Regions from separate parts of the Rhizobium sp. BK212 genome, predicted to be linked through region 1. Evidence: predicted binding sites of a transcription regulator. Region 1 holds the regulator's gene; each other region holds the start of a gene.
The links. Region 1 encodes PhoB, which activates phosphate uptake and scavenging genes when phosphate is short. Its sites were predicted from a motif close to TGTCATNNANCTGTCAT; they were not measured.
Positions count from the first base shown of each region.

Region 2: FHT79_RS04165 (acid phosphatase) is a predicted target of PhoB. The motif match lies at 1,665-1,681, and genes of this name have one in related genera.
Region 3: FHT79_RS21990 (DUF465 domain-containing protein) is a predicted target of PhoB. The motif match lies at 4,823-4,839, and genes of this name have one in related genera.
Region 4: FHT79_RS26500 (DUF2794 domain-containing protein) is a predicted target of PhoB. The motif match lies at 5,075-5,091, and genes of this name have one in related genera.

Region 1 is NZ_JACIFS010000004.1:459,955-467,200, reverse strand. It holds gene FHT79_RS16960 (aspartate aminotransferase family protein) at 1-1,100, opposite strand, end outside; gene FHT79_RS16955 (GcrA family cell cycle regulator) at 1,524-2,057, shown strand; gene phoB (phosphate regulon transcriptional regulator PhoB) at 2,317-3,000, opposite strand; gene phoU (phosphate signaling complex protein PhoU) at 3,148-3,861, opposite strand; gene pstB (phosphate ABC transporter ATP-binding protein PstB) at 3,906-4,721, opposite strand; gene pstA (phosphate ABC transporter permease PstA) at 4,737-6,056, opposite strand; gene pstC (phosphate ABC transporter permease subunit PstC) at 6,053-7,246, opposite strand, start outside.
Region 2 is NZ_JACIFS010000001.1:866,460-873,705, reverse strand. It holds gene FHT79_RS04175 (plasmid stabilization protein) at 1-196, opposite strand, end outside; gene FHT79_RS04170 (cytochrome c peroxidase) at 323-1,612, opposite strand; gene FHT79_RS04165 (acid phosphatase) at 1,810-3,354, shown strand; gene FHT79_RS04160 (IclR family transcriptional regulator) at 3,451-4,209, opposite strand; gene FHT79_RS04155 (3-oxoacid CoA-transferase subunit A) at 4,470-5,177, shown strand; gene FHT79_RS04150 (3-oxoacid CoA-transferase subunit B) at 5,174-5,863, shown strand; gene pcaF (3-oxoadipyl-CoA thiolase) at 5,873-7,078, shown strand; gene FHT79_RS04140 (N-acetyltransferase) at 7,165-7,246, shown strand, end outside.
Region 3 is NZ_JACIFS010000007.1:129,346-136,591, reverse strand. It holds gene FHT79_RS22025 (SDR family oxidoreductase) at 1-710, shown strand, start outside; gene FHT79_RS22020 (alpha/beta hydrolase) at 736-1,791, opposite strand; gene FHT79_RS22015 (hypothetical protein) at 1,910-2,524, opposite strand; gene ykgO (type B 50S ribosomal protein L36) at 2,637-2,762, opposite strand; gene FHT79_RS22005 (5-(carboxyamino)imidazole ribonucleotide synthase) at 2,942-4,003, opposite strand; gene purE (5-(carboxyamino)imidazole ribonucleotide mutase) at 4,000-4,494, opposite strand; gene FHT79_RS21995 (YdcH family protein) at 4,513-4,716, opposite strand; gene FHT79_RS21990 (DUF465 domain-containing protein) at 4,945-5,118, shown strand; gene FHT79_RS21985 (metalloregulator ArsR/SmtB family transcription factor) at 5,393-5,653, opposite strand; gene FHT79_RS21980 (sulfite exporter TauE/SafE family protein) at 5,775-6,539, opposite strand; gene FHT79_RS21975 (thiamine phosphate synthase) at 6,647-7,246, shown strand, end outside.
Region 4 is NZ_JACIFS010000010.1:125,267-132,512, reverse strand. It holds gene ccmB (heme exporter protein CcmB) at 1-12, opposite strand, end outside; gene ccmA (heme ABC exporter ATP-binding protein CcmA) at 65-712, opposite strand; gene acnA (aconitate hydratase AcnA) at 975-3,665, shown strand; gene FHT79_RS26505 (thioredoxin family protein) at 3,990-4,730, shown strand; gene FHT79_RS26500 (DUF2794 domain-containing protein) at 5,114-5,515, shown strand; gene FHT79_RS26495 (GNAT family N-acetyltransferase) at 5,522-6,079, opposite strand; gene FHT79_RS26490 (Bax inhibitor-1/YccA family protein) at 6,187-6,915, opposite strand; gene FHT79_RS26485 (ABC transporter permease) at 7,096-7,246, opposite strand, start outside.

The sequences.
Region 1 (7,246 bases):
GGAAGAAGGCGGATGACATTGTCGCCGGCGGGCACGCCGAGCAGATGGGCGGCGCGGATCGCCTGCAGCAGTTCGGCCGAGGGAATGGCGGCCTTGACGCCGAGCAAAAGCCCCTCGCCTCTGATATCCTCGATCACATCGGGATAACGGTCCTTCAGCGAAGCCAGGCCCTGGCGGAAGACAAGTGCGACGTCGCGCACCTGCTGGAGGAAGCCATCGGCGAGAATGATGTCGAGCACGGCGCTGCCGACGGCCATGGCGAGCGGATTGCCGCCATAGGTCGAGCCGTGCGTGCCGGCCTTCATGCCGGAGGCAGCCTCTGCAGTGGCAAGGCAGGCGCCGAGCGGGAAACCGCCGCCGATGCCCTTGGCGACCGCCATGATGTCGGGGGTGACGCCCGACCATTCATGGGCGAAGAGCTTGCCGGTACGCCCGACCCCGGTCTGGACCTCGTCGAGGATCAGCAGCAGGCCATTCTCGTCGCAGATCTGGCGAAGCGCCTTCATGAATTCGGGGGTGGCCGGACGCACGCCGCCCTCGCCCTGCACCGGCTCGATGAGAATTCCGGCCGTGGCATCGGTGATCGCGGCGCGCACCGCTTCGATGTCGCCGAACGCCACCTGATCGAAACCGGGCGCCTTGGGGCCGAAGCCCTCAAGATATTTCTCCTGGCCGCCGGCGGCGATCGTCGCCAGTGTCCGGCCGTGAAAGGCGCCTTCGAAGGTGATGATATGGAAGCGCTCGGGATGACCCTTGGAATACTGATAACGGCGCGCCGTCTTGATCGCGCATTCGAGCGCCTCGGCGCCCGAATTGGTGAAGAACACCTTGTCGGCAAAGGTGGCGTCGGTCAGCCGTTTGGCCAGACGCTCCTGGCCGGGGATCTCATAGATGTTGGAGAGATGCCAGACCTTGTCGGCCTGCTCCTTCAGCGCGCCGACCACATGCGGATTGCTGTGGCCGACCGAAGTGACGGCGACGCCGGCGCCGAAATCGAGATATCGCTCGCCGCTTTCGGTGATCAGCCACACGCCCTCGCCTCGCTCGAACCGCAACGGGGCACGAGAATAGGTGTCATAAAGCGGCGCGGCTTCAGCCATAGCGCGATCTCCCATCGATGTTATCAAGCTCCGGACTCCGGCTAAGAAAACCAGGCCCGAAAAATCAAAAATGCCGCCTTGCGGCGGCGACTGGCACTATTTCCTTTTCGCGCTGCAATGTCAACAAAACTGCGCCCTTAGCGCATGCAGCAAGCTTGTACAGCAGCATTATCCGTCCTCAACAGGCATTATTGCAGAAATGCCACGCCGGGGCAGCAAGTTGGGGAAAACTTGAAATTCGATTCATCCGGATTCATGCGACTCTTGTCACGGAGTCAGCCTCACACTAGGTTAAAGTTCAATTACTAGACTGCATGCGGCGGAACTAGTCACCAAAATTGATCAAGCGTTTCTTGTTTCGGAGCCTTCCGGGACAACGGTGAGGGATTCTGCCATCACCAACGCAAAAGGTGGAGACAGGGCATGAACTGGACAGACGAGCGGGTCGAGAAACTCAAGAAGCTCTGGGCCGAAGGACTGAGCGCCAGCCAGATCGCGGCACAACTTGGTGGCGTCAGCAGAAACGCGGTCATCGGCAAGGTGCATCGGCTGAGCCTTCCCGGCCGTGCCAAGGCCGGCGGTACCGCCAACGCCGCCCGAACGCCGAAACGCAATACTTCTGCGCCGCGCGCGCCGAACTACGCCTCACGGGTCGCCACTCGCACCGTTACCCGCCAGCAGGGCGCGACGATGCTGAAGGAAGAGATCGAGATCGAAACGATCGAGGAAATGGAATACGTGCCGAGAGGCAACGTGGTCGTTCCGATTTCCCGACGCCTCGGCCTGACGGAACTGACCGAACGCACCTGCAAGTGGCCGGTCGGCGATCCGCTGAAGGACGACTTCCACTTCTGCGGCTGCGAATCCCCCGACAATTCGCCCTATTGCAGCTATCACCAGAAGCTTGCCTACCAGCCGGTCAACGAACGCCGCCGGGCAGCAGCGCGGGCCAGCTGAGCGGGTAACATCGCCGCACATGAGAAACGGGCCGACTGGCCCGTTTTTTTGTAGTTATTGGTTCGCGCGGATGGCTGCCCCTCATCCGCCTGCCGGCACCTTCTCCCCGCTTGCAGGGCGAAGGGGATATGCCCGACCTCTCCGTTCCCCGCTGACCTCTCGCAGGGCACGTGCCCTCGCCCCGTTTTACGGGGAGAGGGTTAGGGTGAGGGGCAGACGCTAGCTCGAGCGACGTTGTCAGCAATCAGAATGGAGGCCCTCAGGCTTCCATCGAATAACCGGCGCCGCGGACGGTGCGGATGACGTCCTGCATGTTGGAGAAATTCAGCGCCTTGCGCAGGCGGCCGACATGGACGTCGACGGTGCGTTCGTCGACATAGATATCGTGGCCCCAGACACCGTCGAGAAGCTGCGAGCGGGAGAAGACCCGGCCCGGCGACGACATCAGGAATTCCAGCAGGCGGAATTCGGTTGGGCCGAGGCGGACTTCGCGGGTCTTGCGATGGACCCGGTGGGTTTCGCGGTCGAGTTCGATATCGCCGCATTTCAGCACCGTCGACAGCACCTCGGGACGGGCGCGGCGCAGCATCGCCTTGACGCGGGCGACGAGCTCGGGGGTCGAGAAGGGCTTGACGACATAATCGTCGGCCCCCGTCGAAAGCCCGCGGACGCGCTCGCTCTCTTCGCCGCGCGCCGTCAGCATGATGATCGGCAGGCGCTCGGTTTCCGGCCGCATGCGCAGGCGCCGGCAGAGTTCGATGCCGGAGACGCCAGGCAGCATCCAATCGAGGATGAGCAGATCGGGCGTGCGCTCCTGAAGCCGCATTTCGGCTTCGTCGCCACGAAGGATGGTATCGACCTCGAAGCCTTCCGCTTCGAGATTGTAGCGAAGAAGCACGCTCAGGGCTTCCTCGTCTTCAACAACTGCAACTCTCGGGATCATGCGTGTCGGTCTCCTCGCGCATGATCCTTGAACCGGGGATGGTTCAAGCAATGCACCCTGCGCAAATTCAGAATTGGCTGCGACCTCTTTGCGCGCCCCGGATGGGCGCGCACGCAAGCTTCTAGCCCGGCCGTCCGGCCCGGGCGGTTATTCGGTTACCGCGCCGACGGTGTTGGCGCTGTCATCTTTCGGACGATCGCCTTCCGGCTGCGCACCTGTCGCCATGTAAAAGATCGTCTCGGCGATGTTGGTGGCGTGGTCGCCGATGCGCTCGATGTTCTTGGCGCAGAAGAGAAGATGCGTGCAGCTGGTGATGTTGCGCGGATCTTCCATCATGTAGGTCAGGAGCTCGCGAAACAGCGAGGTGTACATCGCGTCGATCTCGTTGTCGCGTTCGCGGATCGCGTTCGCCTTGTCGGCGGAGCGATTGGTGTAGACGTCGAGCACTTCCTTGAGCTGGACGAGCGCCAGCTCGGAGAGATGCTCGAGACCGCGGGCGAGCTTGCGGGGAACGCCGGTGCTTTGGACGGCGATGACGCGTTTGGCGGTGTTCTTGCCGAGGTCGCCGACGCGTTCGAGATCGGCGGCGATGCGGATCGAACCCATGATTTCGCGCAGGTCCGCGGCCATCGGCTGACGGCGGGCGATGGTGACGATCGCCTTGTCGCCGATTTCGCGTTCGGCGTGATCGAGGATCACATCGTCGGAGATGACCTTCTGCGCCAGCGCGGTATCGCCGTTGACCAGCGCCCGCACGGCTTCGGCGACCATCTGCTCGGCCAGGCCGCCCATTTCGGAAATCCGCCTGGACAGGAACTTCAGATCATCATCATAGGCAGAATAAATATGTGTCGATGCCATGGGGCTTTATCCTCGAATAACGGAAAGGCTTGGTGACGCCAGGATCAGCCGAAGCGACCCATGATGTAGTCCTGGGTGCGCGGATCGTCGGGATTGGTGAACATCTTGTCGGTGTCGTTCTCCTCGACGAGATTGCCGAGGTGGAACATGGCGGTGCGCTGCGAGACGCGCGCGGCCTGCTGCATGGAGTGGGTGACGATGACGATCGTGTAGTTCTCGCGCAGCTCGTGGATCAGTTCCTCGACCTTGGCGGTGGCGATCGGGTCGAGCGCCGAGCAGGGCTCGTCCATCAGGATGACCTCAGGGCTGACGGCGACGGCACGGGCAATGCAGAGGCGCTGCTGCTGACCGCCGGACAGGCCGGTGCCGGATTCATGCACGCGGTCCTTGACCTCGTTCCAGAGGCCGGCGCGCTGCAGGCTGGTCTCGACGATCTGGTCGAGATCGGCCTTCGACTTGGCCAGGCCGTGGATGCGCGGGCCGTAGGAGACGTTTTCGTAGATCGTCTTCGGGAATGGGTTCGGCTTCTGGAAGACCATGCCGACGCGGGCGCGAAGTTCGACGACGTCGATATCCGGATCATAGATATCGTCGGTGTCGAGCGTGATCTTGCCGGTGACGCGGCAGCCGTCGATCGTGTCGTTCATGCGGTTGAGGCTCCGCAGGAAGGTCGACTTGCCGCAGCCGGACGGGCCGATCAGGGCGGTTACGGTGTTTTCGCGGATGTTCAGGTTCACATCGAAAAGCGCGCGCTTTTCGCCGTAGTAAACCGAGACATCCTTTCCGATCATCTTATACGGGACGTTGCTCATCTTGTGATCCAGCGCCTTTTCAACTGCAGCTTCCGTCAACATGTTCATGATGTTTAACTCCGTTTACCAGCGGCGCTCGAAGCGACGACGCAAGAGGATGGCGCCCATGTTCATGACGATCAGGAACAGGAGCAGGACGATGATGGCACCCGAAGTACGCTCGACGAAGGCACGTTCGGCCTCGTTGGCCCACATATAGACCTGTACGGGCAGAGCCGTCGAGGGATCGAGCGGCGTCGTCGGCGCGTTGGCGACGAAGGCGACCATGCCGATCAGGAGCAGCGGCGCGGTTTCGCCGAGCGCATGCGCCAGGCCGATGATCGTGCCGGTGAGGATGCCGGGCATGGCGAGCGGCAGAACGTGGTGGAACACCATCTGCATCTTCGAAGCGCCGAGGCCGAGGGCTGCGGCGCGGATCGACGGCGGCACGGCGCGAAGAGCGGCACGCGTGGCGATGATGATCGTCGGCAGGGTCATCAGCGTCAGCACCAGGCCGCCGACCAGCGATGCCGAGCGCGGCAGGCCGATGAAGTTGATGAAGACGGACAGACCGAGCAGACCGTAGACGATCGAGGGAACCGCGGCGAGGTTGTTGATGTTGACCTCGATCAGGTCCGTCAGCTTGTTCTTCGGTGCAAACTCCTCGAGATAGATCGAGGCGGCGACGCCGATCGGCAGCGACAGCACCAGCACGATCAGCATCAGGTAGAGCGAGCCGATGAGGGCGACGCCAAGGCCTGCGGCCTCCGGACGGCTGGAGTTGCCGTTGACGAAGAGGCCGGTGTTGAACTGCTTGTGAAGAGCGCCGCTCGCCTTCAGCTCGCTCATCCAGCCAACCTGCTTGTCGTTGACCTTGCGGTTCTTCTCATCGACCGAAAGATCGATCTGGCCCTTGTTGGCGCTGTCGACATTGGCGTCGGCAAGCACCGTGACATTGACCGTCTTGCCGATGATCGACGGGTCTGACATGACCATGTCGCGCAGCTGGATCGGGGCGCTCTTCGACAGCATGGCCGAGGCATCGCGCACATCAGGGCGGCTTGCGGCATTGATGTTCAGCTGCTTGACGATCGCGTCGCGCAGGAGAACCGGATAGTTGGCGGCGATCAGCACCGAAGGGTCGGTCGCACGCTTGTTGTTCGGGTCGATCGTCTTCTCCGAGAATTCGATCGGCAGGGTGATCGCCGTCTGCTGGAAGGCGGTGTAGCCCTTGCCGATCACCGTCCACAGCAGGATGAAGAGGAAGACGAGACCGAAGGTGATGGCGGCGATGCCATAGGCCTGGAACCGGCGCTCGGCGGCATAGCGGCGCTTGATGCCGATATCGCGGCGCGGTGGCGCCTTGGAAACGGTGACGCCGGCGGGAGAAACAATATCCGTCATTCGTACTGCTCCCGGTATTTGCGCACGATGTAGAGCGCATAGATGTTGAGGCAAAGCGTGATGCAGAACAGCGTGATGCCAAGGGCAAAGGCAACCAGGGTCTGCGGCGAGGTGAACTCGAGGTCGCCGGTCAGCTGGTTGACGATCTTGACGGTCACCGTCGTCATCGGCTCGAAGGGGTTGATCTGGATGCGGGCAGCAACACCGGCGGCCAGCACGACGATCATGGTTTCGCCGATGGCGCGCGAGGCGGTCATCAGCAATGCGCCGACGATGCCGGGAAGGGCTGCGGGCAAGACGACTTTCTTGATGGTTTCGGAGCGGGTGGCGCCAAGACCGAGCGAACCGTCACGCAGGGCCCGCGGCACGGCGGTGATGATGTCGTCCGACAGCGAGGAGACGTAGGGGATCAGCATGATGCCCATGACGATGCCGGCCGTCAGAACGCTCTGCGCCTGGATGAAATTCGAATAGCTGCCGGACAAAAGACCGCTGATCTGGGCGGAGAAATCGCGCAGGAACGGGCCGACGGTGACGAGCGCGAAGAAGCCGTAGACGATCGTCGGAATGCCGGCGAGCACTTCGAGAAGCGGCTTGGCGACCCCGCGCACCTTCGGCGAGGCGTATTCGGCCATGTAGATGGCGGCAAAGAGGCCGACCGGCACGGCGACCAGCATGGCGACCAGGCCGATGTAAACCGTGCCGAGCAGCAGCGGGATCAGGCCGAACTGACCGAAGGAGGAGCTGCCGGCGCCGGCAAAGCGCGGATCCCAGACGGTGCCGAAGAAGAAGTCGGCGGCGGGAACCACGGCAAAGAAGCGGGCGGCTTCCGACAGCATCGAAAGCACGATGCCGATCGTCGTCAGGATGGCGATCGAGGAGGCGAGCAGCAGGCCCCAGAGCATGACGCGCTCGACCCGGTTGCGGGCGCGGAAGCGCGGGGCGATGGAACGCAGCGCATAGAAGGCCCCAGCTACAGCCAGAATGAAGACGATCGCGGTCATGGCGAGGCGGCTCGTCATGCTCTTGGCGTTCAGCGTCTTGGCGGCATCGACCATGTAAGGCTGCGGCTGGCCGGCGAGCGGCACGCCCTTTTCGAGGAGCTTGGCCTGCAGGGCGGCCGGATCGTTGGCGACTGCCGCGGCTTCATCCGAAGTCAGCATCGTCAGGCCGCGGGCGACCGTCGCCAC
Region 2 (7,246 bases), on a different contig from region 1:
GCTCAACCCCTCCGACCGATTGCAAGCGGGCGCGAATGGTATCGGCGAGATTGCGCGCCACCGGCTCGGTGGTCGCAAGTGCCGTACGCAGAATATCGCGTGCTTCGTCTTCCATTGATCGCCCATGCGTGGCGGCGCGAACGCGCAGCCGCTGCTTCAATCCATCATCGAGATTGCGGATCGTCATGCTGGCCATCATTGCCTCCATTCATCAATGACAGCATATAAATCATTGATTGCATATTCTCAAGCAACGGTCGCGAGATGCGTTTCCGTCCTTAGCCTAGCAAGTCCATAACAAGAGTGGTCCGCCGGCCCCGGGTCAATGCCCGATCGCATCAGATTGCAGATCGGCATCCGTCAGCGTTCCCAGGAAGGCGACGATGTCGTCGATCTCGAGGTCGGTGAGGGCAGGCGCATCGCCGGACTTCCGGCCGAAGGGTGGGTCCTGGTTGAGATTGTCCCAATAGGCTTGCGGCAGGTCGTCATATCTACGGACCGTGCCATCTGAATTTTTCGGATACCACCGGCCGGGATCGCTGTCGCGGGTCGCATAGAAGGAGACGACGTCGCGCAGCGAGTGGAAATAGCCGTTGTGGAAGAAGCTCTTCTTCAGAGCGACATTGCGCAGCGTCGGGGTGCGGAACAGGCCGCAATAGTCGCTGCGTCCGGCAAAGTCGGTGCGCTGAGGGCCGCAGAGGCCGAGATCGTGATAGTTCGGATCGCTATTGGCCGGGATTGCCATATTGCGGGGAGCGGCGAGTCCGAGGAAGCCGAAATCGGAAAATTGCGGCGGTTCGCCGTCATTGGCGGGCTCGCTCAGATGACAGCTCGAACAGTTGCCCTTGGCCGGATCCTCGAACAGCTGTCGCCCGTGCAATTCCTGCGCCGTCAGCGTCGCCTTGCCGGCGAGAAAGGCGTCGTAGCGGCTGGAATAGGGATAAAAATCCGGGCCACTCTGTTCGAAGGTGGCGAGCGCCTCGGCGGCGGCGTCGAAGGCGTCGTCGGGGTTGTCGAACACCGTCGCGCCGAAGGCCGCCTCGATGTCACCGGCATAGGCTGCCTTCTGCAGCTTTGCCACCACTTCGGCCGCATCCTTGTTTCCCATCTCGAAGGGCGAAAGCAACGGGATCTTTGCCTGATCGGCGCCGTGGTCGACACGGCCGTCCCAGGTCAGGCCGCCGGTCGGGCCATTGTCGACGCTTTCGTCGCCCTCGTCCTCGGAATCGTAATAATGCTCGGTGAAGGCGGGTACCGCCTGGAGGTAGCGCAGCGTCGGCACGGCGCGCAGCCCCGGCCGGTCCATATGCTGGCCGCCGATTTCGACCGGCGTCGCCGATGCCGGACCGAAGGCGTGAGCCGGATCATGGCAGGACGCGCAGGCCTGGAGCCCCGAGGCCGACAGCGAGGCATCCGAGAATATGTTGCGGCCGAGCGCGGTGAGCGTTTCGGCTCGGGCAAAGGCCTCGGCGCGCGACATCGGGCCGGGATGCAGGCCGGCCGTGGTCGCCGCGCTGCTTTGCCGCAGCGGAAGACTGGCAAGACAGAGCGCCACAGCACCCATGCTCACCGCCAGGCCGGACCGCACAAGCCAGATGGTCTTGATTGCCATGATAAGGATTCCAATAGCTTAAGACTGGTTTGCTCCATGATCGAACCTTGTTGCAACAAATTGATGACGGCTATCGCCTGCGGCATCACGCCAACCCCCGATGTCACAAAGTTGATAGACGGCCGGAATAGCGTTTGGACGCCCCCGAGCGTTCTCCGCTCCCTCTAGCCAACGCCCCCTAGCCATGAGGAACTGACGTGAAAAGACTGAAGACCCTCCATTCCATCTGTCTCGCCGGATCGGCCATCGTGCCGTTTGCGATCACAACGGCAGCCCATGCGGCGCCCGCCGGCTACGACAAGATCGACAATGTCGTCGTCATCTATGCCGAAAACCGCAGCTTCGATAATCTCTACGGCAGCTTTCCCGGCGTCGACGGGCTCTCGAACGCGACCGCCGATCACGCCCGCCAGCTCGACCGCGACGGCCAGTTGCTATCCGAACTGCCGCCCGCCTGGGGCGGCCTCACCGCCAAGGGTGTTACGCCTGCCGTCACCGAGGCGCAGTCGGCCCATCTTGCCAACGCCACCTTTGCGATCGACGATCCCAAGGGTTTTGCGCAGGCGCCTTCGGTCATCACCCGCGATCTCTGGCATCGCTTTTACCAGGAGCAGATGCAGATCGACGGCGGCAAGAACGACAAGTTCGTGGCCTGGGCCGATTCCGGCAGCCTCGTCATGGGGCACTACGACGGCTCCATCCTGCCGATGTGGCAGGTCGCCAAGAAATACGTCATTGCCGACAACTTCTTCCAGGGCGCTTTCGGCGGTTCCTTCCTCAATCACTTCGCACTCGTCTGCGCCTGCACGCCCTATTATCCCGACGCCGACAAGAGCCCGGCAAAGCCGACCATTGCCAAGGTCGATGCGGCCGGCACGTCGCTTGTTGTGGCGGAAAACGCCCCGAAGTCGGCGCTGGAGGGCGCCCCGAAATTCGTCTCCGACGGCACGCTGACCCCTGACTTCTATGCCGTCAACACCATGCAGCCGCCCTACCAGCCGAGCGCCAATCCGCCGGCCAAGGACGGCGATCCGGCCTATGCCGATCCCACCGCCGCAACGACGCTGCCGCCGCAGCATGAAATCACCATCGGCGACCTGCTGTCGCTGAAGGGTGTCAGCTGGGCATGGTATAGCGGCGCCTGGCAGGCAGCCCTCGACGGCAAGAACGCCACGCCGGTGCCGAACTTCCAGTTCCACCACCAGCCGTTCAACTATTTCGCCAATTTCGCGCCCGGCACGCCGGCGCGCGCCGAACATCTGAGGGATGGCGGTCTTGGCGGCGAAGCCTTCCTCAGGGATATCGACGATGGCAAGCTGCCCGCGGTCTCCTTCTACAAGCCGCAAGGCAACCTCAACGAACATGGCGGTTATGCCGACGTGTCGAGCGGCGACCAGCATCTTGCCGATATCGTCTCCCACCTCGAGAAGAGCCCGCAATGGGGCCATATGCTCGTCATCGTCACCTATGACGAGAATGGCGGCTTCTGGGATCACGTCGCGCCGCCGAAGGCCGATCGCTGGGGCCCGGGCAACCGCATTCCGGCCTTCATCATCTCGCCCTTCGCCAAGAGCGGCATGGTCGATCACACCCAGTACGACACGACCTCGATCATCCGCTTCATCACCGCGCGCTATGATTTGCCGGTGCTGCCCGGCATCCTCGCCCGCGACAAGGCGCTGCGCAACAATGATCGGCCGCCGATGGGCGACCTCACAGCCGCGCTCGACCTGACGCATTGACGATTGCGAGCGGCCCCTGTTCGGGGCCGCTCCATCTGTTTCTTTACGTATTCCGGACGCAAAACCGCTGCGGACTTTTGCTGGCACTGCTTGCCATCACCGCCGCAGTAATGGTCGCAATGCGGTCTGCGTTTCCTTCAGCAGCGGCAGATACCGCTCCTTCATCTCCGCGGCCGGCACGAGAGCGGCCGGCGCCCCGATATTGATCGCCGCGACGGTTTCGCCGCGGTCGTTGTCGATGGGCACGGCAATGGAGCAGAGACCGATCTCCAGCTCCTGATCGATGATGGCGTAACCCTCGGCGCGCACACGGCGGAATTCTGTGATGAGCTCCTCCGGATCGGTTCTGGTATTCACAGTGTTCTTCTTCAGCTCGCTGCGGGCAAGGATGGCGCGCGCTTCGCTCTCGGGGAGAGCCGCAAGCAGCACCCGGCCCATCGAGGCGCAGTAGGCGGGCAGGCGGCTTCCGGGAGTCAAATTGATCGACATGACGCGGCGCTGCGAGGCGCGGGCGACATAGACGATTTCGGTGCCGTCGAGCACCGAGGCCGAGGCACTCTGGCCGGCCTTTTCGGAGAGAAGATCGAGATGCGGTTGCAGCAGCGCCGGCAGCGGCGTCGCCGCGAGATAGGCATGGCCAAGCCGCAGGATCTTCGGTGTCAGGGTGAAGAACTTGCCGTCGTAATCGGCATAACCGAGTTCGGCGAGCGTCAGCAGCGAGCGGCGCACGGCGGCGCGATCGAGCGCCGTCAGTTTCGACGCCTCGGCAATGGAAAGCCGCTGCCGCGTCTCACCGAAGGCTTCGATGACTTTCAGGCCGCGGGCAAAACCGCTGACGAAATCCGTTTCGCGCATGGTGGGCTCCTGTCTTGGGGTTGCCTGTCGGACCGCGTTCTATCGTGCTTCGCCCTTCGCTTGCGCTTCGGGCATTCGTCGCTGCAATCGATTCGCTGGATCGATTGCTCGGGCTGCGCCCGACCACTCCTTATTGTGCGATATACGAACAAATGTCAAATATCGCACAAATTTCTTGCCGTCCGGCCCGCTGCGCTTTATCCCTGACGCTCGAAGGACGGGAACCAGTTCCCGATCGCATAGCCAAGGAGAGATCCCGCATGGACAAGACAGTCGGGAGCACGGCGGAAGCCGTCTCTGAGATCGGTGACGGCGCGACCGTCATGATCGGTGGTTTCGGTGGCTCGGGCGCGCCGATCGAGCTCATTCATGCCCTGATCGACAAGGGCTCGAAGAACCTGACCGTGATCAACAACAATGCCGGCAACGGGCGCATCGGCATCGCCGCGATGATCGATGCCGGCTTGGTCCGGAAAATGATCTGTTCCTTTCCCCGGTCGTCGGATCCGCGCGCCTTCACGGATAAATATCTAGCCGGCGAGATCGAGCTCGAGCTGGTGCCGCAGGGAACGCTTGCCGAGCGCATCCGCGCCGGCGGGGCGGGCATCCCTGCTTTCTATACGCCGACGGCTTACGGCACCGAACTGGCCAACGGCAAGGTCATCGCCGAGTTCGATGGCCGCCACTATGTGCAGGAGCGCTGGCTGAAGGCCGACTTTGCGATCGTGAAGGCTGAAATCGGCGATATCCAGGGCAACCTCACCTACAACAAGGCCGGCCGCAACTTCAATCCGCTGATGTGCATGGCGGCGGAAAAGACGATCGTCCAGGTCTCGTCGATCGTGCCGGCCGGCGGCATCGATCCCGAACACGTGGTGACACCCGGCATCTTCGTCGACCGCGTTGTCGCCGTTCCCAATCCCCAACAGGAAGAAGAGCTCATTCGAGCCGGAGTGGCCTACGTATGACCATCGACACTCGTGAAGACATCAAGCTTTCCAACGCGCAGATCGCCTGGCGCGCCGCGCAGGACATTGCCGACGGCGCCTATGTCAACCTCGGCATCGGCTTTCCCGAAATGGTCGCCCGATATCAGCCGCCCGGCCGTCAGGCGATCTTCCACACGGAAAACGGCATCCTGAATTTCGGCGAGCCGCCGGCCGCAGGCGAAGAGGACTGGGACCTGATCAATGCCGGCAAGAAGGCGGTGACGCTGAAGCCGGGTGCCGCCTTCTTCCATCATGCCGACAGCTTCGCCATGGTGCGCGGCGGCCACCTCGACGTCGCGATCCTCGGCGCCTATCAGGTGGCTCAGAGCGGTGACCTCGCCAACTGGCGGGTGGGCAGCAAAGGCGTGCCGGCCGTCGGCGGCGCCATGGACCTGGTGCACGGCGCCAAGCAAGTCTGTGTCATCACCGAACACGTCACCAAGACGGGCGAGCCGAAGCTGGTGGAGAAGTGCACCTTCCCGCTGACCGGCGTTGCCTGCATCACCCGCGTCTATACGAGCCACGCCGTCATCGACATCGTCAAGGGACGCTTCGTCCTGCGCGAAAAGCTGGCCGCGATGTCGCAAGAGGAATTGCAGGCGATGACCGGCGCGCCGCTGCACGTCGAAGGACCGGTTGGCGACCTCGTCGTCCCGCAACTCTGAGGAAAAGCCATGACCGAAGCCTTTATCTGCGACTATGTCAGAACGCCGATCGGCCGCTTCGCCGGTTCGCTATCCCAAGTGCGCGCCGACGATCTCGGCGCCATTCCGCTGAAAGCGCTGATGCAACGAAATGCCGCCGTCGATTGGGAAGCCGTCGATGATGTGATCTTCGGCTGCGCCAACCAGGCGGGCGAGGATAATCGCAATGTCGCGCGCATGTCGGCGCTACTGGCCGGCCTGCCGATCTCAGTTCCGGGCACGACGATCAACCGGCTTTGCGGCTCCGGCATGGACGCGGTGATCACCGCAGCGCGGGCCATCCGCTCCGGCGAGGCCGAGCTGATGGTCGCCGGCGGCGTCGAAAGCATGTCGCGCGCGCCCTTCGTCATGCCAAAGGCCGAGACGGCCTTTTCCCGGGCCGCCGAAATCCACGACACGACGATCGGCTGGCGCTTCGTCAATCCGCTGATGAAGAAGCAATATGGCGTCGATTCCATGCCGGAGACCGGTGAGAACGTTGCCGAGGACTATCATGTCAGCCGTGAGGACCAGGATGCCTTCGCGGTGCGAAGCCAGGCGAAGGCGGCGGCCGCCCAGGCGAACGGACGGCTGGCGAAGGAAATCACCCCGGTGATCATTCCGCAGCGTAAGGGGGATCCCGTCATCGTCGAAAAAGACGAACATCCGCGGGCGACGACGATCGAGACGCTGGCGAAACTCGCCACGCCTTTCAAGAAGGAGGGCGGCACGGTGACGGCCGGCAATGCCTCCGGCGTCAATGACGGGGCGGCGGCGCTGATCGTCGCTTCGGAAGCGGCGGCCCGGAAATATGGCCTGACGCCGATCGCCCGCATTCTCGGTGGTGCTGCCGCCGCCGTTCCGCCAAGGGTGATGGGTGTCGGGCCGATCCCGGCCTCACGCAAGCTGATGGCGCGGCTCGGCATGACCGCCGAACAGTTCGACGTGATCGAACTCAACGAGGCCTTCGCCAGCCAGGGGCTGGCAGTGTTGCGCGCGCTCGGCATTGCCGATGATGATGCGCGGGTGAACCGCAATGGCGGCGCGATTGCGCTCGGCCATCCGCTTGGCATGTCGGGTGCACGCATCACCGGCACGGCGGCGCTGGAGCTTCATGATACCGGCGGAAAATATTCGCTGTCGACCATGTGCATCGGCGTCGGGCAGGGCATCGCTATCGCGCTCGAAAGGGTTTGATGTCGCTCGAAAGGGAGGCGCTTCCGGCATTTGCCGGAGGCCGCCCACCCGTTGCAAGCCATATCAGGCTTCTGTAGACATCGGGCATGCTGATCCGCCCCGCAGATAAGAACGATCAAGACGCGATCTGGAGGATCATCGGTCCGACGATCCGCGCCGGCGAAACCT
Region 3 (7,246 bases), on a different contig from region 1:
TGCAGCATGTGGTCGTCATCGGCGGTTCTTCCGGCATCGGCCTCGCCACGGCGACATTACTTTTGAAACAAGGATATAGGGTCACTATTGCAGGCCGTGACGGCGAAAAACTCGCGGCGGTCAAGGCTTCGCTCGGTGGTAATCTGCGCAGCCTGGTGCTCGATGCGACGCAGCTTTCCACGCTCGGGGAGGCTTTTGGCGAGATCGGCGCGTTCGACCATCTGGTGCTGGCGATGGGCAGCGGCCATGGCGCCGGACCTTTTGCATCGCTCGATATGGCGGATCTGCTTGCCGGGTTCCAGACCAAGCTCATTCCGCATGCCGCGGTAACCCAGGCGGCGTTGCCGCTGTTGCAGCCGGGCGGCAGCATCACTTTCGTTTCGGCGGTCAGCGCGCAGGCCGCGATGCCCGGTACGGCTGGGCTTGCTGCCGTCAATGCCGGCATCGAGGCGATGGTGCCGGTGCTGGCGGCCGAGTTGAAGCCGTTGCGTGTCAACGGCGTTTCCCCTGGGGTCGTCGATACGCCTTGGTGGAGTTTCCTGCCGCCTGAGCAGCGCGGCAGCGTCTTTGCGGATTTCGCAGGCCGCACGCCGGTCGGCCGTGTCGGCAGGCCGGAGGATATTGCGGAGGCGATCGCCTTCCTGGTCGGAAACACCTTCATGAGTGGCCATATCATCACCTGCGATGGCGGCGTGCGTCTTGGCGCCTGAGGCAGGTAAATTCAAACCGGAGAGGTCATGCGCCGTGCAGGGCGCCTGGCCCCAATGGCGACACGACTGCGACCTTTCGATCACGTGATGCGGCGGCAAGCCTTTCCTCGGCGCTGCGGGCGATTGCCTGCAGGTCGCGCGGCTTGCCTGATATCTTCTCCATGGCGGCGATGACGACATCGGTTGCGAGGTAGTCCGGCTTATGGCCGACGCCGCGAACGGTGACGAGCTCGGAGCCCGATATGTCGCGGGCAAGGCCGCGCGAATGCAGGTGCTCCCAGACGATCTCGTCGCGGTCGCCTGTTATGATGACGGTCGGCGCGGTGATCTGCGAGTAGAGCGGCGACTGTTCCTTCACATAGGCCAGCAGTCTTTTGAAATCGGCGGCGTTGTTGTGGAAGGCGCGGGGCCGCAGCACCAGTGACGGGCCGGTTTTTTCGATATAGTCGGCCGGGCGCGGATTGGGGCGGAAGACGTTCAGCGTGCCGCGCTCCAGCCGGCTCAGCCCGAGCGGCACGACGATCGCATGGTTGAAGAGCCAGCCGACGACCGGCACGGTTGCGACATGATAATACCAGTCGATGCCGCCCGGCCATGGATGGGTGGCGGGTGCGAGGAACAGCAGGCCTGATGTCTTATCGGGATGGCGCAGGCCGAAGGCGGCGGTGATCGCGCCGCCGAAGGAATGGCCGACAATGATCGCCTTCTCGATGCCGCGCTTTTCCATCAGCCTGGCGATCGCATCGGCCTGGCCGGAGGGAACGGCGTTCTCAGGGCCGCCGCGCTCGGAATAACCGTGACCGGGACGATCAACGAACAGCATTTCCGCCCGGCCTACGAGTGCTGCGCGAAAGGCGACGACCTGGTCGAGCAGATTGCCGCTGGCGCCATGAATGAAGACAAGCGGCGGCAGATCCGCATTTTCGGGACGCTTGATGTGGACGGCATTCATGCAGTAGCCGCCGACATCCGTCAGTTCGCCGATATTAGGATAGGCGTGTTCGAATTGCCGCGCCTTATAGGATGAGTAACCGATGGCGGCGGCGAGCGGGGCGAGAAGAGCGGAAACTTCTGCAAGCATGATGTTAACAACGAGCGACAGTTGCGGGATGAGCTGCGGGCGGACAAACCGCTACATCATTCCCTCTATATTCTATAATTGCGCGACGTGATCCGACGTCAAGATGTCAGCCCGGGAATCAGGTGCGGTTGCCGGCGAGTTTTTCGGCAAGCGTGTTGACCTGTTCCTGCGCGGTGCGTTCGGCGGGATAGACATCGAGGAAACGCTCCCAGGCCTTCAAGGTCAGTTGGTCGTTGCCGGAATTGCTGAGAATCGCCGCCATGCCGGAGAGTGCGCCGAAATGGCGCGGCTCGAGATCGAGCACACGTTCGATGTCGGACATCGACTTGCGATAATTGCCCATGACGAAATTCAGCGTGGCGCGGCGGTTCCAGCTTTCGGCATAATCGGGCTTCAGCGCGATCGCCTCGTCGAGGAAGTCGAGGGCAGCCGGATTGCGCTTTTCCTCGATCGCCTTGTCGGCCCACTGCATCAGCAGATTGATGGTGGCGCTGCCGGAATCGTTCCACTCCATGCGGATTTCATTGGCGATGCTGCTGGCCTTGTCGGGGTCGCGCTCACGCTTCAACTGGCTGAAGAGCTGGTCGAGGTGCTGCTTCGGCGAACTGCTGACATCCGTCTGTTCGACGATGACGTCCTTTTCCGCGGCGGTGGCCGGAAAAGTGGCGGAGAGGAGAATGAGGGCGAGCGGCAGCGCCGCTGATGTCAAAGCAAAAAAGCGCATGGCGGACATATTAGCCCGCCAACGCCGAAGATCAAACAAATTTGACGTGATCACCATAGTGACCCACCGGATATATCCGCCGGCGCAAGCTCACGCTGCGCGGCGATCCGGATGCGCGAAATCAGCCCTGACGAGCCTTGTAGCGCGGGTTCAGCTTGTTGATGATGTAGATGCGGCCCTTGCGGCGAACCAGACGGTTGTCACGGTGACGAGCCTTGAGCGACTTGAGCGAATTCTTGATCTTCATTTTTCTGATCCGCGATCTCTATGGGGGAATTCACATTCGCCCGTATCTTTAACAATCAAAAGCGCGCCATCGGGCGCGCTCTTTAGGTGGGGGAGCAGATACCTCTTCACCTTTTCCATGTCAACCGCATGAAGGTGTTTTTCCCAAGGCGTCGCGGTGTTTTCTCAAGCCGAAACCGGTTATTTCGGCGTCAAGGTGGTGACGTGGCCCATCTTGCGGCCGGAGCGCCACTCGGTCTTGCCATAGAGATGAACCAGCGTATCGGGACGCTGCAACCAGTCGGGAACGGCAAGGATATCGTCGCCGATCAGGTTCTGCATGACGCAGTCGGAATGGCGCTCGCCATTGCCGAGAGGCAGGCCGGCGACGGCGCGGATATGCTGCTCGAACTGGCTGACGACGCAGGCGGCTTCCGTCCAGTGACCGGAGTTGTGGACACGCGGCGCCATCTCGTTGGCGATCAGACCACCGTCGGGCAGCACGAAGAATTCGATGCCGATGACGCCGACATAGTTCAAGGCGGCGAGGATCTTTTCGGCCGATCGGCGCGCAATATCCGCCGTCGCTGGCGAGATCGTAGCGGGAACCGTCGAGGTGTGAAGGATGCCGCTGCGGTGGACATTCTCGGCGGGATCGAAGCAGACGACCGTGCCGTCGGTGGCCCGCGCGGCGATGATCGAGACCTCGCGCTCGAAGGCGACGAAACTTTCGAGGATGAGTGGCACGCCGCCGAGCGCGGCATAGGCGCCATCTGCGCTGTCGGCGACGGAGCGGAAAACCATCTGGCCCTTGCCGTCATAACCGAGACGGCGCGTCTTCAGCACGCCCTGACCGCCGAAATCCTTCAGTGCCATCTCGAGATCGGCCTGGCTGTCGACCGCATGGAAGCGGGCGGTCGATATGCCGCAGCCATTGAGAAAGCGCTTTTCGACGAGGCGGTCCTGGGCGGCTTCCAGTGCCTTCGGCGGCGGATAGACGGACACGCTCGCCGAGAGCGTCTCGGCAGCTGCGACGGGCACGTTCTCGAATTCGTAGGTGACGACATCGCAGATATCAGCGAGTTCGGCGAGTGCCGCCGGATCGTCATAGGCGGCGGTAATCTGCCGGTTGGCGAGCTGGGCGGCCGGGCAGTCCGCCTGCGGCTCGAGGATGACCGTGCGAAAATTCAATCTGGCGGCGGCAATGGCCAGCATGCGGCCAAGCTGGCCGCCGCCGATAATGCCGATCGTTCTTGCCGTCATAGGTCGTCCATCGGGTATTCGGCGACGGCAGCACTCTGGCGCTCGCGCCATTCGTCGAGCCGGTCGGCGATTTCTTCGTCGGAAAGGGCAAGGACGGCGGCGGCGAGAAGGGCGGCATTGACCGCGCCGGCCTTGCCGATGGCGAGCGTGCCCACCGGAATGCCGGCCGGCATCTGCACGATGGAAAGAAGGCTGTCCTGGCCGGACATGGTCTTTGACTGGACCGGCACGCCGAAGACCGGCAGCGGCGTCATCGATGCGGCCATACCCGGCAGGTGGGCAGCGCCGCCGGCGCCGGCGATGATGACCTTGAAGCCCTCAGCCCGCGCTCCCTTGGCGAAATTGACCAGCCGGTCGGGTGTGCGGTGCGCCGAAATGATGCGCGCATCGTAAGGGATCTCAAGCGCCTCCAGCGTGTCGGCGGCGTTCTTCATGGTCTCCCAGTCGGACTGGCTGCCCATGATGATGGCGACGGGCGGTCTGTCTGTCATCGTTGCTGCTATTCCCTCTCAGGCGATGATGTCAGGGATGATCTGATCTTCCAGCTTGGAGAGCCTGTCCTTGATGACGAGCTTCTTCTTTTTCATACGCTGGATCCGCAGAGCATCGCATCCGGTCTGGATCATGGCGTTGATCGCGGCGTCGAAATCCTCATGCTCCTGACGCAGACGCGCCACTGTGAGCCTGATTTCCGCCTGTTCCTGATCGGCCATATGCAATCCCCGTTATCGTCCTCGGACCTTGTCCGATCTGCCGATGATTTCCGCAAGCTCCTATCACCAAATACAGGTAACGGCTAGTTAGTCTTGATCATGAAATTGCCATCCAGTCTTCATCTTTTGGCCTTCGACAAGCCTTCAAAAATATGTCACAGTCCCCGCCGTTGACACCTTGATCCCCGACGATGATGGCCGGGGAGGGTAAGAGGAAGGAAGGGTCATATGACTGTTCAAGCTCATCTTGAGTCACTCCAGAAAAAGCATGTTGCTCTCGAGGAGGAGTTGCACACGCTCAGAACATCTCCCTCTATTTCCGATACGGAACTTGCCGAGTGCAAGCGCCGCAAGCTGCGCATCAAGGACGAGATTCAGCGTCTTAAGTCATCCGTCCACTGATCTTCCCAAGGGTCGCCGGACGATCATCTTGCGCAAAGAGGTAAATCCATCCATTCCGCCTAAAATCAGCAAGAACCGGTGATCACACACTCGATTTGCGCCAGTCCGATGCCCGCCGCATCGCGGCTGGCGCTTTTGGTTCGTCAAGCTTCAAAGGGTCTGATGATCCGCATCGAGTTTCCGGCCGGCATAATTTTACCCTGAAGCGGAACTGCTCGGGATAAAATTATGCGATTCAAAGTGATAAAACGTCTTCAGAGACGCGTGACGTGCATCAGGCCCAGAATTGATCAAGCCATAAATTGAGCGTGTCGAAGCCGCGGTTGTTGACCGCGTAGATGCGCTTCGTGCCTTCGGATGTCACCGAAACAAGATTGCTGTCCAACAGCGCTTTCAGGTGTTGCGAAACGGCGGGGCGGCTGATCGGCAGACCCTCGGCGAGTTCATTGACCGTCCGTGGTGCGCGGCGCAGTTCCTCCAGCAGAAACCGCCGGTTCGGATCGGCAATCGCAGAGAAAGGGTCCGTGTTCGACATGGCGGGAACGCTACGTCAAACCGGGCGCTCCAGCAAGGAAATTGTGCATTGCAGCGTGCGGCAATTCAAAGTGCTGCAGCGTTCCTCGCGCGTCTCAAAAGAAGCGCGGCGCTTCAGGGTTTCACCAACCAAGGCCATCGCGCACGATCAGGAAGGCAGCGATCAGCGCCATCGCATACATGAAGGGATAGAAGATCTGTGGCCTCATGCGGCGCACGCACCATGCGCCGGCAAAGGTGGCGAGCGGGGCAAAGGGCAGGAGCGTCGCGGAGGTCGCAAGGTTCTGGGTGTCGAGTTGGCCGAGCGCGAAATAGGGGATCAGCTTGATGGCGTTGAGGATCGCAAAGAAGCGCACACTGGTGCCGGTATATTCGCGTGGCTGCAATTTGAGCGGCAGGGCATAGATCTGGAAGGGCGCGCCGCCGGCATGGGCGACGAAGCTGCCGTAGCCGGAAAATGTACCCCAGAGGCTGGCGGCCACCGGCCGCTGGCCGCGCGGCGGGATCACCTTGCCGGCGCCCGGGCCGAAATTATTCCAAAAATAGCGCAGGCAGAAGAGGATGGTCACCGCGCCGATGACAATGCGCAGCATGCTGCCCGGAACGAGTGCCGAGGTCGCCCAGCCGAGCGCGATGCCGAAGACTGCGCCCGGCAGCATGATCTTCAGCGTCGCCCAGTCGCCATGCTTGCGCCAGATGACGAGCGAGATCATGTCCATGAAGACCAGGATCGGCAACAGGATCGCCGCCGCTTCGACCGGCGAGACGACGAGGGCGAGGAAAGGCAAGCCGATCAGCGACAAAGCGTCGCCCATGCCGCCCTTTGCGAGGCCCACCAGCAGAACCGCGGGCACGGCGGCGTAGTAGAATGACAAATCCTGCGGCATGCTTTCGACGTCCTCCTCTTGCAAGCCTCGTCTAACGGAACTACTCACACAAAACGAGTGCGGATCCCTCATTTCGAAGGGGAATTCGCCGGAAACGGAAAGACCTCATGACCGAACCGGAAAACCGCTGCCGCCTTGTGCTCATCGCACCTGATATTGCCGATGCCGATGAACAGGCAAAGATCGTCGCCGACGCGCTGAAGGGCGGCGACGTCGCTTCGGTGATCGTGCCGCAATACGGGCTCGACGACGGCGCCTTCCAGAAACATGCCGAAAAGCTGGTGCCGCTGATCCAGGATGCCGGAGCGGCTGCGCTGATTTCAGGCGACAGCCGCGTCGCAGGCCGGGCGAAGGCCGATGGCCTGCATCTTTCCGGCAATGCGGAGGCGCTTTCGGAAGCGATCGACAAACACGCGCCGAAGCTGATCATCGGCGGCGGCAACGCGGCTGACCGCCACCACGCGCTGGAGATCGGCGAAGTCAGGCCGGACTATATCTTTTTTGGCAAGCTCGACGGCGACATCAAGCCGGAGGCCCATCCGAAGAACCTTGCGCTCGGCGAATGGTGGGCCTCGATGATCGAGATTCCCTGTATCGTCATGGGCGGCACCGATCCGGCCTCGGCGCTTGCCGTTGCCGAGACCGGAGCGGAGTTCGTGGCGCTGCGGCTGGCGGTCTTCGGCGAGCCCGGCCGGGCGCCGTCGATC
Region 4 (7,246 bases), on a different contig from region 1:
GAGAGCGGTCATGCGCGGCGGCTTTCTGCATGTGCGATGGATGAGGCACCCACGTCGAGAAACATCACCCCCATACCCCCGCATCCACGCCGGCAAAGCCCGTCATCTTCAATTCCCGCGCATTCTCCACCCCCAGCGGCTGATGTGTTGCCGCCAGCACGATGCCGCCCTTGGTCAGATGTGCGGCAATCAATTCGGCAAACAGCCGGTCGGCGCTGGCATCGAGCGCCGCTGTGGGTTCGTCGAGGATCCAGATGGGGCGGTGGGCGACGAGCAGCTTGGCGAAGGCCATCCGGCGCTGCTGGCCGGCGGAGAGATAACCGAAGGGAAGATGGGTGATTCCCGAAAGGCCGACGGCGTCGGCGGCGTCCTCGACGGAGAGGCCGGCAGCACCGCCTGGATTGGCGAGAAAGGCGCGCCAGAAGTCGAGGTTTTCTGCAACCGTAAGTTCATTCTTCATTGCGTTTCGATGACCAAGGTAGTGACTTACCTCGCCCGGATGGCGGTCTTCCCCGCCCTTTTCGTCGCGGAAGATGACAGTGCCTTTTTCCGGCCTCAGGAGGCCGGCGGCGACGCGCAGCAATGTGGATTTTCCCGATCCATTTTTTCCCGTGAGGACAAGCGCCTCGCCGGCCGCCAAGTGAAAGGAAATGTTTACGAAAATCAGATCCTCACCGCGCCTTGCAGCCAGATTTTCGGCGGTGAAATGCATGCGTCGGCTCTTTCTTGGTTTCGGCTTGCGGCGGCGTCAAAAAATGTCCGATTTTGACTGTTTTCGGGTATGGCAAGTTTTTAGGAAATTATCTATAAGACCTGCAACCACGCCAGCGGTCGGCGTGAATTTCATCCTTGCGCCGAACTTGGAGCGTCTGTTCCACGTGCGGACAGCGGAAATGGCCGTACCCGCATCCTGATGTGCATTAAGTGCATAGGCGTTCGCACGACTGTGTTGGCTATCAGAAACGGGGTCTCTCGTGTCTAAATCTCTTGACAGTTTCAATTGTCGTTCCACGCTTTCCGTGAACGGGAAGGACTATGTCTATTACAGCCTGCCCAAGGCTGAGGCAAACGGTCTGGCCGGCGTGTCGAAGCTTCCCTATTCGATGAAAGTGCTGCTCGAAAACCTGCTGCGCTTCGAAGACGGCCAGTCGGTCACCAAGCAGCACATCCTGGCCGTCGCCGAATGGCTGAACAACAAGGGTGCGGTCGAAAACGAAATCGCCTATCGCCCGGCGCGCGTGCTGATGCAGGACTTCACCGGTGTTCCCGCCGTCGTCGATCTTGCCGCGATGCGCGACGCGATGGTGTCGCTCGGCGGCGATCCCGAGAAGATCAACCCGCTCGTTCCCGTCGATCTCGTCATCGACCACTCCGTCATCGTCGACGAATTCGGCACGCCGCAGGCTTTCGCCCGTAACGTCGAGCTGGAATACCAGCGCAACGGCGAGCGCTACCGCTTCCTGAAGTGGGGCCAGCAGGCCTTCAAGAACTTCCGCGTCGTGCCTCCCGGCACCGGTATCTGTCATCAGGTCAATCTCGAATATCTCGGTCAGACCGTCTGGACCAAGGAAGAGGACGGCGAGACGATCGCCTATCCCGATACTTGCGTCGGCACAGACAGCCATACGACGATGATCAACGGTCTCGGCGTTCTCGGCTGGGGTGTTGGCGGTATCGAAGCGGAAGCGGCGATGCTCGGCCAGCCGGTCTCGATGCTGCTGCCTGAGGTCATCGGCTTCAAGCTGACCGGCAAGCTCAAGGAAGGCGTCACCGCGACCGACCTCGTTCTCACCGTCGTGCAGATGCTGCGCAAGAAGGGCGTCGTTTCGAAGTTCGTCGAATTCTTCGGCCCCGGCATGGACAACATGCCGCTCGCCGACCGTGCGACGATCGGCAATATGGGCCCGGAATACGGCGCCACCTGCGGCTTCTTCCCGGTCGACGGCGAAACGATCAACTATCTCAACATGTCCGGCCGCACCAAGGACCGTATCGCGCTCGTCGAAGCCTATTCGAAGGCGCAGGGCATGTGGCGTGAGGGCGATGGCTCCGAGCTCGTCTTCACCGACACGCTGGAACTCGATCTCGGTGACGTCGTGCCATCGATGGCCGGCCCGAAGCGTCCGGAAGGCCGCATTTCGCTGGAGAACATCGCTTCCGGTTTCGCCGGCTCGATGGACACGGACTACAAGAAGCCCGGTCAGCTTTCGAACCGCTATGCCGTCGAAGGCACGGATTTCGATCTCGGCCATGGCGACGTGGCGATCGCTGCCATCACCTCCTGCACCAACACCTCCAATCCGTCGGTCCTGATCGCTGCCGGCCTGCTTGCCCGCAACGCTGTTGCCAAGGGCCTGAAGACGAAGCCGTGGGTGAAGACCTCGTTGGCACCGGGAAGCCAGGTCGTCGGCGAATATCTCGCCAAGTCGGGCCTGCAGGCCGACCTCGACAAGCTCGGCTTTAACCTCGTCGGCTTCGGCTGCACCACCTGCATCGGCAATTCCGGTCCGCTGCCGGCGCCGATCTCGAAGACGATCAACGACAAGGGCCTCATCGTTTCCGGCGTTCTCTCCGGCAACCGCAACTTCGAAGGCCGTATCTCGCCCGACGTACAGGCGAATTATCTGGCCTCTCCGCCGCTCGTCGTCGCCTATGCGCTGGCCGGTACGGTGCAGAAGGATCTGACCAAGGAGCCGATCGGCGAGGACCAGAACGGTAATCCCGTTTACCTGAAGGACATCTGGCCGACCTCGAAGGAGGTCCAGGAGTTCATCCTGAAATACGTGACGCGCGAACTCTACGAAAGCAAATATGCCGACGTCTTCAAGGGCGACGTCAACTGGCAAGCCGTCCAGGTTCCGCCGGGCCAGACCTATGCCTGGGACGACAATTCGACCTATGTCCAGAACCCGCCTTACTTCGTCGGCATGGGCAAGAAGGGCACCGGCGTTTCCGACATCAAGGGCGCCCGCGTTCTTGGCCTGTTCGGCGACAAGATCACCACCGACCACATCTCGCCGGCCGGTTCGATCAAGGCGGCATCGCCGGCCGGCGCCTACCTGCTCGGTCACGACGTCGCCGTTGCCGACTTCAACCAGTACGGCACGCGCCGCGGCAACCATGAAGTGATGATGCGCGGCACCTTTGCCAATATCCGCATCCGCAACCACATGCTCGGCCCGAACGGCAAGGAAGGCGGTTACACCATCCACTATCCGTCGAAGGAAGAAACCTCGATCTACGACGCGGCGATGCAGTACAAGCAGGAAGGCGTGCCGCTGGTCATCTTCGCCGGCGTCGAATACGGCAACGGCTCTTCGCGCGACTGGGCTGCCAAGGGCACCAACCTGCTCGGCGTCAAGGCGGTGGTCGCCCAGTCCTTCGAGCGCATCCATCGCTCGAACCTGGTCGGCATGGGCATCATTCCCTTCGTCTTCGAAGAGGGCACGACCTGGCAGAGCCTCGGCCTCAAGGGTGATGAACTCGTCACCATCGAAGGTCTGGAAAAGATCAAGCCGCGCGAGAAGAAGATCGCCAAGATCACCTATGGCGACGGCACCGTGAAGGAGGTTCCGCTGCTGTCGCGCGTCGATACGCTCGACGAGGTGATCTACCTCAACAATGGCGGCATCCTGCAGACGGTTCTGCGCGATCTCGCTGCCTGATTTTCAGAGCATGATGCCGAAAAGCGTGAGCGGTTTTCGGACGACATCATGCTCTTCTTCTTTAATGTAGATCCGGATTCAGATTCATCCGGATTTAGGAGACTTGATTGATAATGGCCGCCGGAGAGCAGTTTCCGGCGGCTTTTCTGTGTGGCGACAGTATTCGGACGGGCTCACGATGATTTGTTTTTCGCAAGTTCCGGTGGAGCTCCGTCTCACCCGTTCGTGACTTTTCGTTTGGACCCGGAAGGATTATTCGTACGTTCATATGTCAGGGCCTGCGGTTCCAACACGCCGTCGGCGCTGAAAAAGAGGTGCAGGTGAATGTCCCCCCGTTTTTTGATTCCGCTGATCGCTGGCGTTGTTCTGTCAGGCCCGCTGCAGGCCGAAGACGGCACGCCGAAAGGTGTCGTTGAACTCTTCACGGCGCAGGGCTGCTCCTCCTGTCCTCCGGCTGATGCGGCTTTCCGCACGCTGGTGAATCAGGGCGATGTCATCGCGCTCGCCTATCATGTCGATTACTGGAATTATCTCGGCTGGGCCGATACGCTGAGCTCCAAGGAAAACACCGAACGGCAATATGGCTATGCCAGAACGATGGGCCGCAGCAACGTCTACACGCCGCAGGCGATCGTCAACGGACGCGGCCATCTGGCCGGCGCCGATCTCAACGGTATCAACAGCAAGATCGACACCTACAGCAGCGAAGGCAACGGGCTGACCGTTCCGATCAACGCCGCGATGCGCGGCGACGAGCTGGAGATCAAGATCGGTGCGGGACAGGGCAAGGCCAATGTCGTGATGGTCTATTTCGACAAGGAAAAGACCATCGACGTCGAAAAGGGCGAGAACAGCGGCCGGAAGCTTTCCTACCTGCACAGCGTCACCAATGTCGAAACCATCGGCATGTGGGACGGCAAGGCAACCAGTCTGACGCTGCCGGCCAGCGTGTTGCAGCGGCCGCAGCTCGAGGGCTGCGCGATCCTGCTGCAATCGGCGACCGCAGACGGCGATCCGGCTGCGATCCTGGGCGCGACCGTTGTCATGGCTGGCAAAAATATCTGAGATTTCATCCGGTTGTGGATGAAGTGCTGGGGCGGCCCGGCCGAGCGTATTCGGGGCTGGGGTTAAGGTCGATACGCTCCGCCGGGCCCTTTGGCGCGCTGGCGCCAAACTGGAATTCATAAATCTCCTGCAAATGAGGCGCTGTTTTGACTGAAATGCGGCGCTGCGGAGAAAGCGTGAGCCTATCCAGGGCATCATGCTTTCCGAATTCGGACCCAACTTTTAGAAGGCATGATGCGCAGATTCAAAGTGCTGCAGCGTCTTTGCCCGAGAGACGCGCGGCGCTGTGGTGCGGCCGAATGTGACGGCTGGCGCTCTTGCAATTTGCGGCGGCTCGGGCAAACTGTCACTCTCCTGTCACATGCGGAGGCCTTGGGAGACTGATGACAGATCAGCCGGATTTGCGACACGGCGAAAGCCGCTCCGTCGACAATAGTTCCTCAGTCGTCGTCGATCTCAGGGAATACAAGCAAAGCAAGGACCCGCTTCCGGTGACCTTCCACCGGCGCGAACTGGACGCGATCCTCTGGATTTACGGCCGCATGGTCGGCGACGGTGAATGGCGCGACTACGCCATTGATCACCTGAAGGACAGGGCGGTCTTTTCCGTCTTCAAGCGTTCCGGCGAAATGCCGCTCTTCCGCATCGAGAAAAACCCGAAGCTCGCCGCCAAGCAGGGCGCCTATTCCGTCATCAACGTCCACGGCACGATCCTGAAGCGCGGTCACGAGCTGAACCAGGTGCTGAAGGTGTTCGACAAGGCCCTGAAGCTCGTCGACAAATAAGCCGCATCAACCGGTAAACAGCGTGCCGGGATAGGCGGACGGATCCGGATCGGTCGCCATCCCCTCGCCGAGGCTGCGCTGCATCAACATCGTATCCAGCCAGCGGCCGTGCTTGTAGCCGGTGCCCCGCATCAGACCGATCTCCTCGAAGCCGGCCTTCCGGTGAAGCGCGATAGAGGCGGGGCTGGCGCCGCCGATGACGGCAGTCATCTGCCGAAAGCCGAGGCCGGTGCAGCGCTCGATCAGCTCGGCAAGCAACGCCTTGCCGACGCCCCGGGCGCGGGCCTCAGGCGCGAGGTAGATGGAGTCCTCGACCATCCAGCGATAGGCCGGACGCGTGCGAAAGGCCGAAGCATAGGCGTAGCCGAGCAGGGTTCCGTCCGTGCCGATGGCCGCGATATAGGGATATTGCTGGCTGACGATCGTTGAAAAACGCAGCGCCATCTCGGCCTCGGAAGGCGGCACGATCTCGTAGCTCGCGACGCCGTTGAGGACGGATTCGCGATAGATATCGGCAATGGCGGGGATATCGGCTTGGGAGGCATCGCGCAGGCGGAATGACATTCGGCGGCATCCATCGGGAAAAGTAAGGTTTCCTAAGACCACTCCGCGAAAGCCTGCGCAACAAAAAAGGCGGCCGAAGCCGCCTTTTCGATCTCTGTCTGCCCTGCTTATTTACGGTTGCCCATGAACTGCAGCAGGAACATGAAGAGGTTGATGAAGTCGAGATAGAGCGTCAGCGCACCCATGATCGCCTTGCGGCCGGCCACGGCAACGTCATCGGCTTCCAGGTACAGTTCCTTGATCCGCTGCGTATCGTAGGCGGTGAGGCCTGCGAAGATCAGAACGCCGAGCACGGAGATCGCGAACTGCACAGCCGACGAAGCCAGGAAGATGTTAACAAGCGAAGCGATGATCAGGCCGAACAGACCCATGATCAAGAACGAGCCCATCGCCGACAGGTCACGCTTCGTCGTGTAGCCGTAAAGCGACAGCGCGCCGAAGGAGGCGGCGGTGACGAAGAAGGTCTGAACGACGCTCTGGCCGGTGTAGATCAGAAAGATCGACGAGAGCGACAGGCCGACGAGCGCGGCGTAGACTGCAAAGGTCGTCTGGGCGGCGGCCACCGTCATGGTATGAATCCGGAAGCTCAGGAAGAACACCAGAGCCAGCGGCGCCAGAATGACCACCCACTTCAAGGGGCTCACATAGATCGCCTGACCGAAAGCGGTCAGCTCGCCATTGGCGAAGGCGAATTGGAACGACAGATATGCGGCCACACCGGTGATCGCCAGACCCAGCGCCATCAGGTTGTAGACCTTGAGCATATAAGCGCGCAGGCCTTGATCAATCATCTCGCCGGTCTGAGCGCGGCTTTGATAGTTACGGAGATCAGCCATAGTTTCCTCTTACAAGCTCCGATGGAAATACGGTGTCGGGGTTTTCGACCCGGGCGCCGCTGCGGAGCTCCAGCATGCCTGCGGATAATATGAGGCTTTCGCCCATTGCAAACAAGAGGCTTGCAGAGGCTCGGCCGGTTAAATCGCCGTAAGGTGAAGGGTTTGAGTGCCGCTGCCCGGTCAAAGCTCGCGCAAAACGGGGGCCGCCTTTTGCCCAAGTATGCGCCAAGTGCCGATCAGGCCGATGCCGACGGTGAGGACGAGCGCGGTCACAAGCGTCAACCCCGCCACGTCGGGCAGAAAGGTTGACGGCAGACGCATGATGCGGGCG